3 regions of the Kitasatospora sp. NPDC048365 genome follow, and region 2 is predicted to be linked to each of the others. Evidence: riboswitches for the same ligand, from Rfam matches in the RefSeq annotation. Region 2 holds a riboswitch; each other region holds the start of a gene.

Region 1 (3,268 bases), on a different contig from region 2:
TGCCGGTGGTGACGGTGCCTTCGAGGCCGTACGGGGCGCCGATGGCGATGGTGGCGTCACCGATGGCGACCTTGTCGGAGTCGCCGAGCGGCAGCGGGGTGAGCTTGCCGGTGGGCGGGTTGTCGAGCTTGACGACGGCGACGTCGTAGCCCTGGGCGCGGCCGACCACGGAGGCCGAGTAGGACGAGCCGTCGGAGAACTTGACGGTCAGTTTGCCGCCGTCGGCCGCGGGGGCGACCACGTGGTTGTTGGTGAGGATGTGGCCCTCGGTGTCGAAGACGAAGCCGGTGCCGGTGCCAGACTCGCTGGAGCCCTGGGCCTTGATGGTGACGGTGCTGGGCAGGGCCTTGGCGGCGATGCCGGCGACGGAGCCGGGGGCGCGGTCGAGGTTCTGCTTGCTGTCGCCGACGGAGACGGTGGTGCTGGTGTGGCTGTTGCCACCCGCGGAGCTGCTGCCGCCGTCACGACTGGCGGCGCCGATCGCGCCGCCGACCAGGCCGGCCACCAGGGCGACCGCGGCGACCAGGGCGATCAGGCCGCCGCGCTTGCGGCCGGGCTGCGGGCCGCCGGGCGCGGGGGTGCCCCAGGCGGACGGGTACTCGGGGGTGCCGGAGCCGCCGCCCGCGCCGTGGCCCCAGCCGCCGAGCGGCTGGCCGGCGCCGAAGGGGTGGTGCGGCTCACCGGGAGCGGCCGGAGCGGCGGGGTGAGCACCGGGCGCCGGCTGGGCGAACGCGGCGGTGTCGGCGGTCGGCGAAACAGGCGCGCCGGGCGCAGCGGGTACGGCCGGCGCAGCGGGTGCGGCCGGCGCGGCGTACGGATTGGCGGGCTGCTGCGGCGCACCCTCGGCCGGTCGGGCGTACGGGTCGGCCGGCGGCTGCGAAGCGGCGGGTGCCACCGGGGCGGCGGGCGCGGCCGGGACGGCCGGCGGCGGGGCGTCGATGTACGACGGCTGCCCGGCCGGGGCGCCAGGGGCGGCGGGCGCGGCGGGGGCGGTGGGCTCCGGGCTGTCGGCCTTCGCGAGCGAGGGCGCGGCGGGCGCGGCCGGGGCCGCGGGGGCGGCGGGCGCGGGCGGGACGACCGGCGGCGGGGCGTCGATGTACGACGGCGGCGCGGTGTCGGGAGCGGGAGCAACGGCCTCGGAGCCGGTGGAGCTCTGCTGCTCCTCCGGCCCGGTGGAACCACTCGCGTGCTCGGTGCTCACGGACGACCTCCATAGCTGACAGGACCTTGGCCCATAGTTTTTCGCATAGCCGGTTGGGGCGCCGTAAGCGGCCTCCTGAAGAATCCATGAGAAGGCTTAGGCGCCGCTGACAACCCCTGCCGGTGGTCCCGGGATACGGACGGGTACCCCCTTGGCCTTGGCACTCTCCCCGCCTGGCGTTAGCCTGTCGCCCTTGTAACCGAAGAATCGCGGGAGCTTGGACCAACCAGGCTGAGAGTGCACCGGTTCGACCGTATGCCATGGCGGTGACGCCAGGGCGGTCGAGGGGGTGCAGACCGCCGGAACCTGTCCGGGTAATGCCGGCGTAGGGAGTATCGGCCATGACGGCTGTTTCGCCTGCCCCAATTTCCGAAGAGACCTCGTCGGCGCGTGCCGAGGCGCCGCTGGTGCTGGACACCGCGCCGCCGCGCACCCTCGACTTCCGGGCGCTGTTCGCGCTCTGGGCCAACCTCGGGGTGTCGCTGATCGGCTTCACCTCGGCGGCGACGGTGCTGGGGGCGCCGGGCCAGGAGCTGGGCTTCGCGGCGGCGGTGACGGCGATCGTCGCCGGTACCGCGATCGGTACCGCGATGCTCGGTGTGGCGGCGCTGATCGGTACCCGGACCGGCGCTCCGGCGATGGCGGTGCTGCGCGGTCTGTTCGGCACCCGGCTGTCGTACGTGCCGACGGTGCTGAACATCCTGCAGTGCATCGGCTGGGGCGTGTACGAGCTGATGGTGATCGCCTGGGGTGCCCAGACGGTGGCCGGGACCGAGGGCTGGCGCTGGCTGTTCGTGGTGCTGGCGGGTGCGCTGACCACGGTGCTGACCATCTGGCCGCTGGGTGCGATCGCGGTGCTGCGCAAGTACGTGGCGATCGCGGTGGGCGTGGCGATGGTGTACTTCACGGTCCAGCTGGGCCGGCAGGGCTTCCCGGACCCGGGCGCGGGCAACTGGAACGGCTTCCTGAAGGCGACCGACGCGATCATCGCGGTGTCGATCTCGTTCGTGCCGCTGGCCGCGGACTACACCCGGCACGCGCGGACCACGCGGTCCTCGTTCTGGGGGACGTTCTCCGGCTACACCGTGGCGCAGGTGTGGTGCTACGTGCTGGGCCTGATCGCGCTGCTGCAGTCCGGCGGCGACCCGGAGAAGATCTTCTCCTCGTTCACCGGGGTGGCGGCGGGCTGGGCGTTCCTGCTGGTGCTGGTGGTGCGGGAGACCGACCAGTCGTTCGCGAACGTGTACTCGACCGCGATGTCGGTGCACAACCTGCTGCCGCGGGTGGACCGCCGGGTGCTGACCGGCGGGATCGGCGTGCTGATCACGGTGCTGGCGCTGCAGATCCAGAAGTTCACCGATTCGTACTACGCGTTCCTGGGCCTGATCGGGTCGGTGTTCGTGCCGCTGCTGGCGGTGCTGGCGGTGGACTACTTCTTCGGCGCGGGTCGGCGGGGCTGGGACCTGGGGCAGGACGCGCCGTCCCGCTGGTCGATGCTGCTGCCGTGGGTGCTGGGCTTCGCCACGTACCAGTTCCTGGCGCCGACGGCGATCACCCCCGGGTGGACGGACTTCTGGACGAAGGCGCAGGAGGCGGTGCACTTCACGCCGCAGGCGTGGTCCTCGGCCTCGCTGTTCTCCTTCCTGGTGGCGGGCGTGGTGACCGCCTCGGTGGCGGCGCTGAGCAAGCCGAAGCTCCAGGCCCTCTGACAGGCCCACTGACAGGCCGCTCCGAGGCACTCCGAGGCACTCCGAGGCACTCCGGGGCGGTCTAGGCGCCGGTCGGGGCCGGCTCGGCGCGGGTGAAGGTGCGCCGGTAGTTGCGGGGCGGCACGCCGCGGCGGCGGACGAACTGTTCGCGCAGGACCGCGGCGCTGCCGAAGCCGGAGCGGCGGGCGACATCCTCGACCGGGAGGTCGGTGGTCTCCAGCAGTTCCTCGGCCCGGGCGAGGCGCAGGCCGAGCAGCCAGGCGTGCGGGGTGGTGCCGGTGGCGGCGGTGAAGCGGCGGGCGAAGGAGCGGCGGCTCATCAGGGCACGGCGGGCGAGCTCGGCGACCGGCAGCGGCCG
Region 2 (3,268 bases):
GGACACCCTGGATCTCCTGCCGGAGCTGGTGACTCTGACCGTCTCCGACCGAACCCATCGATGGGCCGTCGAGGCGATCGACCTGCGGGAGATCGTCCAGGACCAGCAAGCCCCCGGAGAAACCTCGTCGGCCGCCAACGTCTGACAGGCCGAGCGCCGCGCCGGGAAGCCCCCTCCTGCCTCCCGGTGCGGCGCCGCTGCGAGCCGTGCTGTCAGTCAGCCAGCGGCAAGTAGACGCGGTTGCCCTGGGCGGCGAACTCCTCGGACTTGGCCTGCATGCCGGCGAGGGCTTCCGCGTCGAAGTCGCTGGCGACGGCGCTGGAGCCGTCGCCGTGCTCGTCGCGGATCTTCTGGGAGATCTTCATCGAGCAGAACTTGGGCCCGCACATGGAGCAGAAGTGCGCGGTCTTGGCCGGTTCGGCGGGAAGGGTCTCGTCGTGGAAGGCGCGGGCGGTCTCCGGGTCGAGGGCCAGGTTGAACTGGTCCTCCCAGCGGAATTCGAAGCGGGCGTCGGAGAGGGCGTCGTCCCAGTCGCTGGCGCCGGGGTGACCCTTGGCGAGGTCGGCGGCGTGGGCGGCGATCTTGTAGGTGATGACGCCGGTCTTGACGTCGTCCCGGTTCGGCAGGCCCAGGTGCTCCTTGGGCGTGACGTAGCAGAGCATCGCCGTGCCCCACCAGGCGATCATCGCCGCGCCGATGCCGGAGGTGATGTGGTCGTAGCCGGGGGCGACGTCGGTGGTGAGCGGGCCGAGGGTGTAGAACGGCGCCTCGTCGCAGATCTCCTTCTGGAGATCCATGTTCTCCTTGATCTTGTTCATCGCGACGTGGCCAGGGCCCTCGATCATCACCTGGACGTCCCGGTCGCGGGCGATCCGGCCGAGTTCCCCGAGCGTCTGCAGCTCGGCGAACTGGGCCTCGTCGTTGGCGTCCGCGGTGGAGCCGGGCCGCAGGCCGTCACCGAGCGAGAAGGTGACGTCGTACGCCGCGAGGATGTCGCAGAGCTCCTCGAAGTTGGTGTAGAGGAAGTTCTCCTGGTGGTGCGCGAGGCACCAGGCGGCCATGATCGAGCCGCCGCGGGAGACGATGCCGGTCTTGCGACGGGCCGTCAGCGGGACGTACCGCAGCAGCACGCCGGCGTGCACGGTCATGTAGTCGACGCCCTGCTCGCACTGCTCGATGACGGTGTCCCGGTAGACCTCCCAGGACAGTTCCTCGGCCTTGCCGTCGACCTTCTCCAGGGCCTGGTAGAGCGGCACGGTGCCGATCGGCACGGGGGAGTTGCGCAGGATCCACTCGCGGGTGGTGTGGATGTTGCGGCCGGTGGAGAGGTCCATGACCGTGTCGGCGCCCCAGCGGGTGGCCCAGGTCATCTTCTCGACCTCCTCCTCGATGGAGGAGGTGACGGCCGAGTTCCCGATGTTGGCGTTGATCTTCACCAGGAAGTTGGTGCCGATGATGGCCGGCTCGACCTCGGGGTGGTTCACGTTCAGCGGGATCACCGCGCGGCCGCGGGCCACCTCGGAGCGGACGTACTCCGCCTCCATGCCCTCCCGGAGCGCGATGAACTCCATCTCGGGGGTGATGATCCCCCGCTTGGCGTAGGCGAGTTGGCTGACGGCGGCACCGTCGCGGCCGCGCAGCGGGCGGCGCGGGCGGCCGGGGAAGACGGCGTCCAGGTTGCGCAGGTTGCCGCCGCGCGGGGCGGTGTGCTTGATGCCGTCGTCCTCGGGACGGGGCTCGCGGCCCTCGTACTCCTCGACGTCGCCGCGCTGGCGGATCCACGGGTCGCGCAGCGCGGGCAGTCCGCGCCGTACGTCGGGCTCGTAGGCGGGGTCGGTGTACGGGCCGGAGGTGTCGTACAGCGGCACCGAGCGGCCGTTGGTCAGCAGCACTTCACGGTAGGGGACCCGCAGGTCCGGGCGGCTGCCCTCGCGGTACGCCTTGCGCCACGCGGGGGTCGGGTAGCCGGTCGCGGCGCTGCTGACAGCGGACTGGGCAGACTGCGGCTGTGCATCGAACGTGGTCATCTGACCTCTACTCCCTACGCCGGCATTACCCGGTCAGGTTCCTGCGGTCGACGCAGCGGTCGACACGTCCGTCGACGTGCCGTTCAGCGTCCTCTCAGCCCGGTGCTCCGAGCTCCCGTGTCCTGCGAGCGCAGGACGCCTGACACCGTAGCCGGAGGTTCCCGCCGAGGTCCAGGCAGCGTTTCAGCCACCGGACACCCCCGCGCGCCGCGGCCCCCGGTGGCGCTCAACAACCCCGGGAGTGTGTATCGTCCACGCGCGCAACACGGTTCGCCCACTCACCACCGGCGGGCCGCATGCCCGTTTCCGTCAGATCCTGGGGGGATCCACCCATGCGTTCCATCCGTCTGCCGGCCGTCTCGACGGCCCTGGCGACCGCGGTGCTCGGCCTGGGCGCCGGTGCCGCGTCCGCGACGGCGGCACCGAAGCTGCCGTGCTTCGGCGGCATCCAGCACCACCCCGAGCTCACCACCGGCTGGCCGGGCTTCCCGGCGCAGCTGGTCAAGGGCGGTCCGGCCGTCGAGTCGACCGTGACGTTCAAGAACACCGCGGGGCGCGAGGTCAAGGACTTCCGGATCTCGCTGTACGTCGCCTACCTGCACGCCCCGCTGCCGGCCGGCTCGTTCGCGGTCGAGCTCAAGGCTCCGGGCGGTGACTGGAAGAAGGTCGACTTCGGCACCGGCGACTTCTCCTCCATCATCAACTCCGGGATGTACCAGCTGCCGAAGGACGCCACGCTGACGCTGGGGCTGCGCATCGCGGCCACCTCCGCGGCGCCGGTCGGCAACTACCAGACCACGGAGAGCGGCGGGTCGGCGGTCCTGGACGAGGACACCGACACCTTCCTCACGGAGGCGTCCGCGCAGCAGCCCGCCGCCAAGCAGGACGGCACCGGCGTCTGCACGCAGTACGTGGGCTACGGCACCCACGACTTCGCCGTGGTCGACAGCGCCTCGACGGCGACCGCGACGCCCACCCGCACGGCGACGGCCACCGCCGGCGCGCCGACCACCCCGGCCGCCACCCCGACCACGGCGGCCCCGACCACGGCCGCCGGGACCACGCAGGCCGCCCGCCGGGGCGCCGAGCTCGCCGAGACCGGCGCGAGCAGCACCGTGCCGGTCGCGGTCGGCGGCGCCACCGCCCTGGTCCTCGGCGGCGGCATCCTGGTGGCGCTGCGCCGCCGCCGGGGCTCGCACAGCTGATCCGCCGGTTCCCCCGATGCCCGTCCCGGCCGAGCC
Region 3 (3,268 bases), on a different contig from region 2:
ATCAGCTGGAAGTTGTGCGGGTTGCGGATGCCCAGGCCCGAGCCGATCGGCGAGCCCAGCGGCATGATCGCCGCACAGCCGACGTCCTCCAGCTTGCGGGCCAGCACCGGGTCGTCGTTGGTGTACGGGAGGACCGTGAAGCCGTCGTCGACCAGGGTCTCGGCGGCGTCGAGCAGCTCGATCGGGTCGGGCAGCAGGGTGCGCTCGTCGGCGATCACCTCCAGCTTGACCCAGTCCGTGCCCAGCGCCTCGCGGGCGAGGCGGGCGGTCAGCACCGCCTCGCCGGCGGTGTAGCAGCCGGCCGTGTTCGGCAGCACCCGGATCGCGTTGCGGGACAGCACGTCCAGGACCGAGCCCTGGGTGGAGGCGTTCACCCGGCGCATCGCCACGGTGGTCAGCTCCGTCCCGGACACCTGCAGGGCCTGCTCCAGCACCTCCAGGCTGGGGGCGCCGCCGGTGCCCATGATCAGCCGGGAGGCGAAGGTGGTGTCGGCGATGGTGAGAAGGTCGTCGGCCATCGGGGTCAGCCTCCCTGGACTGCGGTCAGGATCTCGATCCGGTCGCCCTCGGCCAGCGCCGTGGCCGGCCACGAACCGCGGGGCACCACGGCCTCGTTGAGCGCCGCCGCCACCCCGGTGTTGGCGCCGCTCAGTTCGGCCACCACCTCGGCGAGGGTGGCCGCGGCGGACAGCGTGCGCCGTTCGCCGTTGACGGTCAGTGAGATCTCGTTCATGCCAGGGCCTTTGAGAAGCGGTCGGGGGAGAAGGCGGCGGCCAGGTCGGGGACGGTGCCGGTGGCCAGGTAGTCGGCGAGCAGGTCGCCGGTGGCCGGGGTGAGCAGCACCCCGTTGCGGTAGTGGCCGGTGGCGGCGGCCAGGCCGGGCAGCGCGGTCGGGCCGAGCAGCGGCGCGTTGTCGGGGGAGCCGGGCCGCAGGCCCGCGTTGGTCTCGGCGAGCGGCAACTCGGTGATGCCCGGCACCAGTTCGTGGGCGTCGCGGAGCAGCTCGTACACCCCGCCGGCGGTCACCTGGGTGTCGTACCCCTGCTCCTCGCTGGTCGCGCCGATCACCAGCTCGCCGTCGGCGCGCGGCACCAGGTAGATGTGCTGCCCGCGCACCACCGCCCGGACGTTGCGGGACAGGAACGGCGCGTACATCTCCGGGATGCGCAGCCGCAGCACCTGGCCCTTGACCGGGCGGATCGCCGGCAGCACCCCGTCCGGCAGGCCGGGCAGCAGGTGGCTGCGGGAGCCGGCCGCGAGCACCAGCTGCGCCGCGTGCACGGCGCCGCCGTCGGCCAGCCGGACGCCGGTCGCCCGGCCGCCGTCGACCAGCAGCTCGGCGGCCTCGGCGGCCAGCAGCCGCACGCCCGTCCGCTCGCAGGCCGCCACCAGGGCGCGGGCCAGCCGGCGGCCGTCCACCTGGTGGTCGTCCTTGACGTGCAGGCCGCCCCGGACGCCGGGGGCGAGCATCGGCTCCAGCTTCCGGCACTCGCGGCCGGTCAGCCAGTGCGAGTCCAGGCCCAGCCGCTGGTGGAAGGCGTGCAGCTCGCGCAGCTCCTCGCGGTCGTCCGCGTCGAGCGCGACGGCCAGCGTGCCGGTCCGCCGGTAGCCGGTGTCCACGCCGGTCAGCGCGGTCAGCTCGGCGGCGAAGTCGGCGTACCGGGCGTTGGACGCCATGCCCAGGTGCAGCAGCGGCTCCTCGCCGTACTGCAGCTCGGTGACCGGGGCCAGCATGCCCGCCGCGACCTGTGCGGCGCCGCCGCCCGGGTGCGGGTCGACCACGGTGACGGCGAGGCCGCGCTGCGCGGTGCGCCACGCGACCGCGAGGCCGATGATGCCGCCGCCGACCACCAGGACGTCGGTGTCGGTCCGTGCCAAGGCTCTTCAGCTCCCTTCGCCGGTATGACCCGGATCAGGTTCGGACGGTCGCGGGCCGCTCCAGCCCGCCTCTCAGCCCGGTGCACCGGGCTCCCGTGGAGTTGTGGCTCCCACCATAACGCCGGGCCGAGGGCGTGCTGAAGGCGCGTACGAGGGGTGGACACCGGCTCGGTAGGGTGAGCGGCGTGGCAGAGCTGAACCGAACGGACAGGGTGGTCGTCGTCGGCGCCGGAATGGCGGGCGCGCAGGCCGCGCTCGGCCTGCGGCAGGGCGGCTGGCAGGGCCGGATCTCCCTGGTCGGGGACGAACCGCACCGCCCCTACGACCGGCCGCCGCTCTCCAAGGACGTGCTGCTCGGCAAGGCCGACGCCACCACCTTCGACATCGACTGGGAGCACCTCGGCATCGAGCTGCTCACCGACCGCCGGGCGGTCGGCCTGGACCCGGGCGTGCTGCGCACCGACGCCGGGGACGTCCCCTACGACGGCCTGGTGATCGCCACCGGCGCCGAGGCCCGCGACTTGCCCGGCGCCACCGGGACGCACATCCTGCGGACCGTCGACGACGCGCTCGCCCTGCGCGCCCTGCTCACCCCCGGCCGCCGGATCGTGCTCGTCGGCGCGGGCTGGATCGGCGCCGAGACGGCGACCGTCGCCCGGCAGCTCGGCTGCGAGGTCACCGTGGTCGAGGCCGGCCCGGCACCGCTGCCCGGCGCGCTGCCCGCCGAACTCGGCGCGCTGATGGCCGACTGGTACGCCGCCGCCGGGGCCGAACTGCGCTGCGGGGTCGGCGTCGCGTCCGTCGAACCCGGCGCGGTGCTGCTCACCGACGGCACCCGGCTGGCCGCCGACGAGGTGGTCGTCGGCATCGGCGCCCGCCCCGCCACCGGCTGGCTCGCCGGCAGCGGCGTCGAACTCGACGCCGGCGGCGCGATCCTGGTCGACGAGCGGCTGCGCACCTCGGTGGACGGCGTCTGGGCGGCCGGCGACTGCGTCGCGTACCCGTCGGCGCGGTCCGCCACCCGGCTCGGCGTGCAGCACTGGGACCACGCGCTGCAGTCCGGCGGCGCGGTCGCCGCCTCGCTGCTGGGCTCCGACGCCCCGTACGACCCGGTGCCGTACTTCTGGTCCGAGCAGTTCGGGCGGATGGTGCAGTACGCCGGGCGGCACGCGGACGCCGACGAACTGCTCTGGCGCGGCTCGGCGGCCGACCCCGCCTGGGCGGTGCTGTGGCTGCGCGGCGGCGCGCTGGTCGGGATGCTGGCCGTCGACCGGCCGCGCGACCTCAACCAGGCCCGCAGGCTGATCGACCGCGGCGCGGTCCTCGACCGGGCGCTCGCCGCCGACCCGGGCGTGCAGCTCAAGGCGGCCACGGCCGGTTGACGGGCTCC

The links. Region 2 has a riboswitch for thiamine pyrophosphate ahead of thiC (phosphomethylpyrimidine synthase ThiC). Riboswitches for the same ligand answer to the same signal wherever they lie in the genome.
Region 1: it holds a riboswitch for thiamine pyrophosphate, as region 2 does, so the genes downstream of both, ACGFX4_RS20280 (purine-cytosine permease family protein) here and thiC (phosphomethylpyrimidine synthase ThiC) in region 2, are expected to answer to the same signal.
Region 3: it holds a riboswitch for thiamine pyrophosphate, as region 2 does, so the genes downstream of both, thiO (glycine oxidase ThiO) here and thiC (phosphomethylpyrimidine synthase ThiC) in region 2, are expected to answer to the same signal.

What each region holds. Positions count from the first base shown of each region.
Region 1 is NZ_JBICYJ010000019.1:4,580-7,847, forward strand. Features, by position in the region: gene ACGFX4_RS20275 (S1C family serine protease) at 1-1,201, opposite strand, end outside; TPP riboswitch at 1,401-1,550, shown strand; gene ACGFX4_RS20280 (purine-cytosine permease family protein) at 1,609-2,910, shown strand; gene ACGFX4_RS20285 (GlxA family transcriptional regulator) at 2,972-3,268, opposite strand, start outside.
Region 2 is NZ_JBICYJ010000006.1:237,893-241,160, forward strand. Features, by position in the region: gene ACGFX4_RS08820 (hypothetical protein) at 1-145, shown strand, start outside; gene thiC (phosphomethylpyrimidine synthase ThiC) at 213-2,027, opposite strand; TPP riboswitch at 2,022-2,156, opposite strand; gene ACGFX4_RS08830 (LAETG motif-containing sortase-dependent surface protein) at 2,360-3,232, shown strand.
Region 3 is NZ_JBICYJ010000014.1:32,708-35,975, reverse strand. Features, by position in the region: gene ACGFX4_RS16610 (thiazole synthase) at 1-518, opposite strand, end outside; gene thiS (sulfur carrier protein ThiS) at 524-733, opposite strand; gene thiO (glycine oxidase ThiO) at 730-1,878, opposite strand; TPP riboswitch at 1,873-1,985, opposite strand; gene ACGFX4_RS16595 (NAD(P)/FAD-dependent oxidoreductase) at 2,055-3,260, shown strand.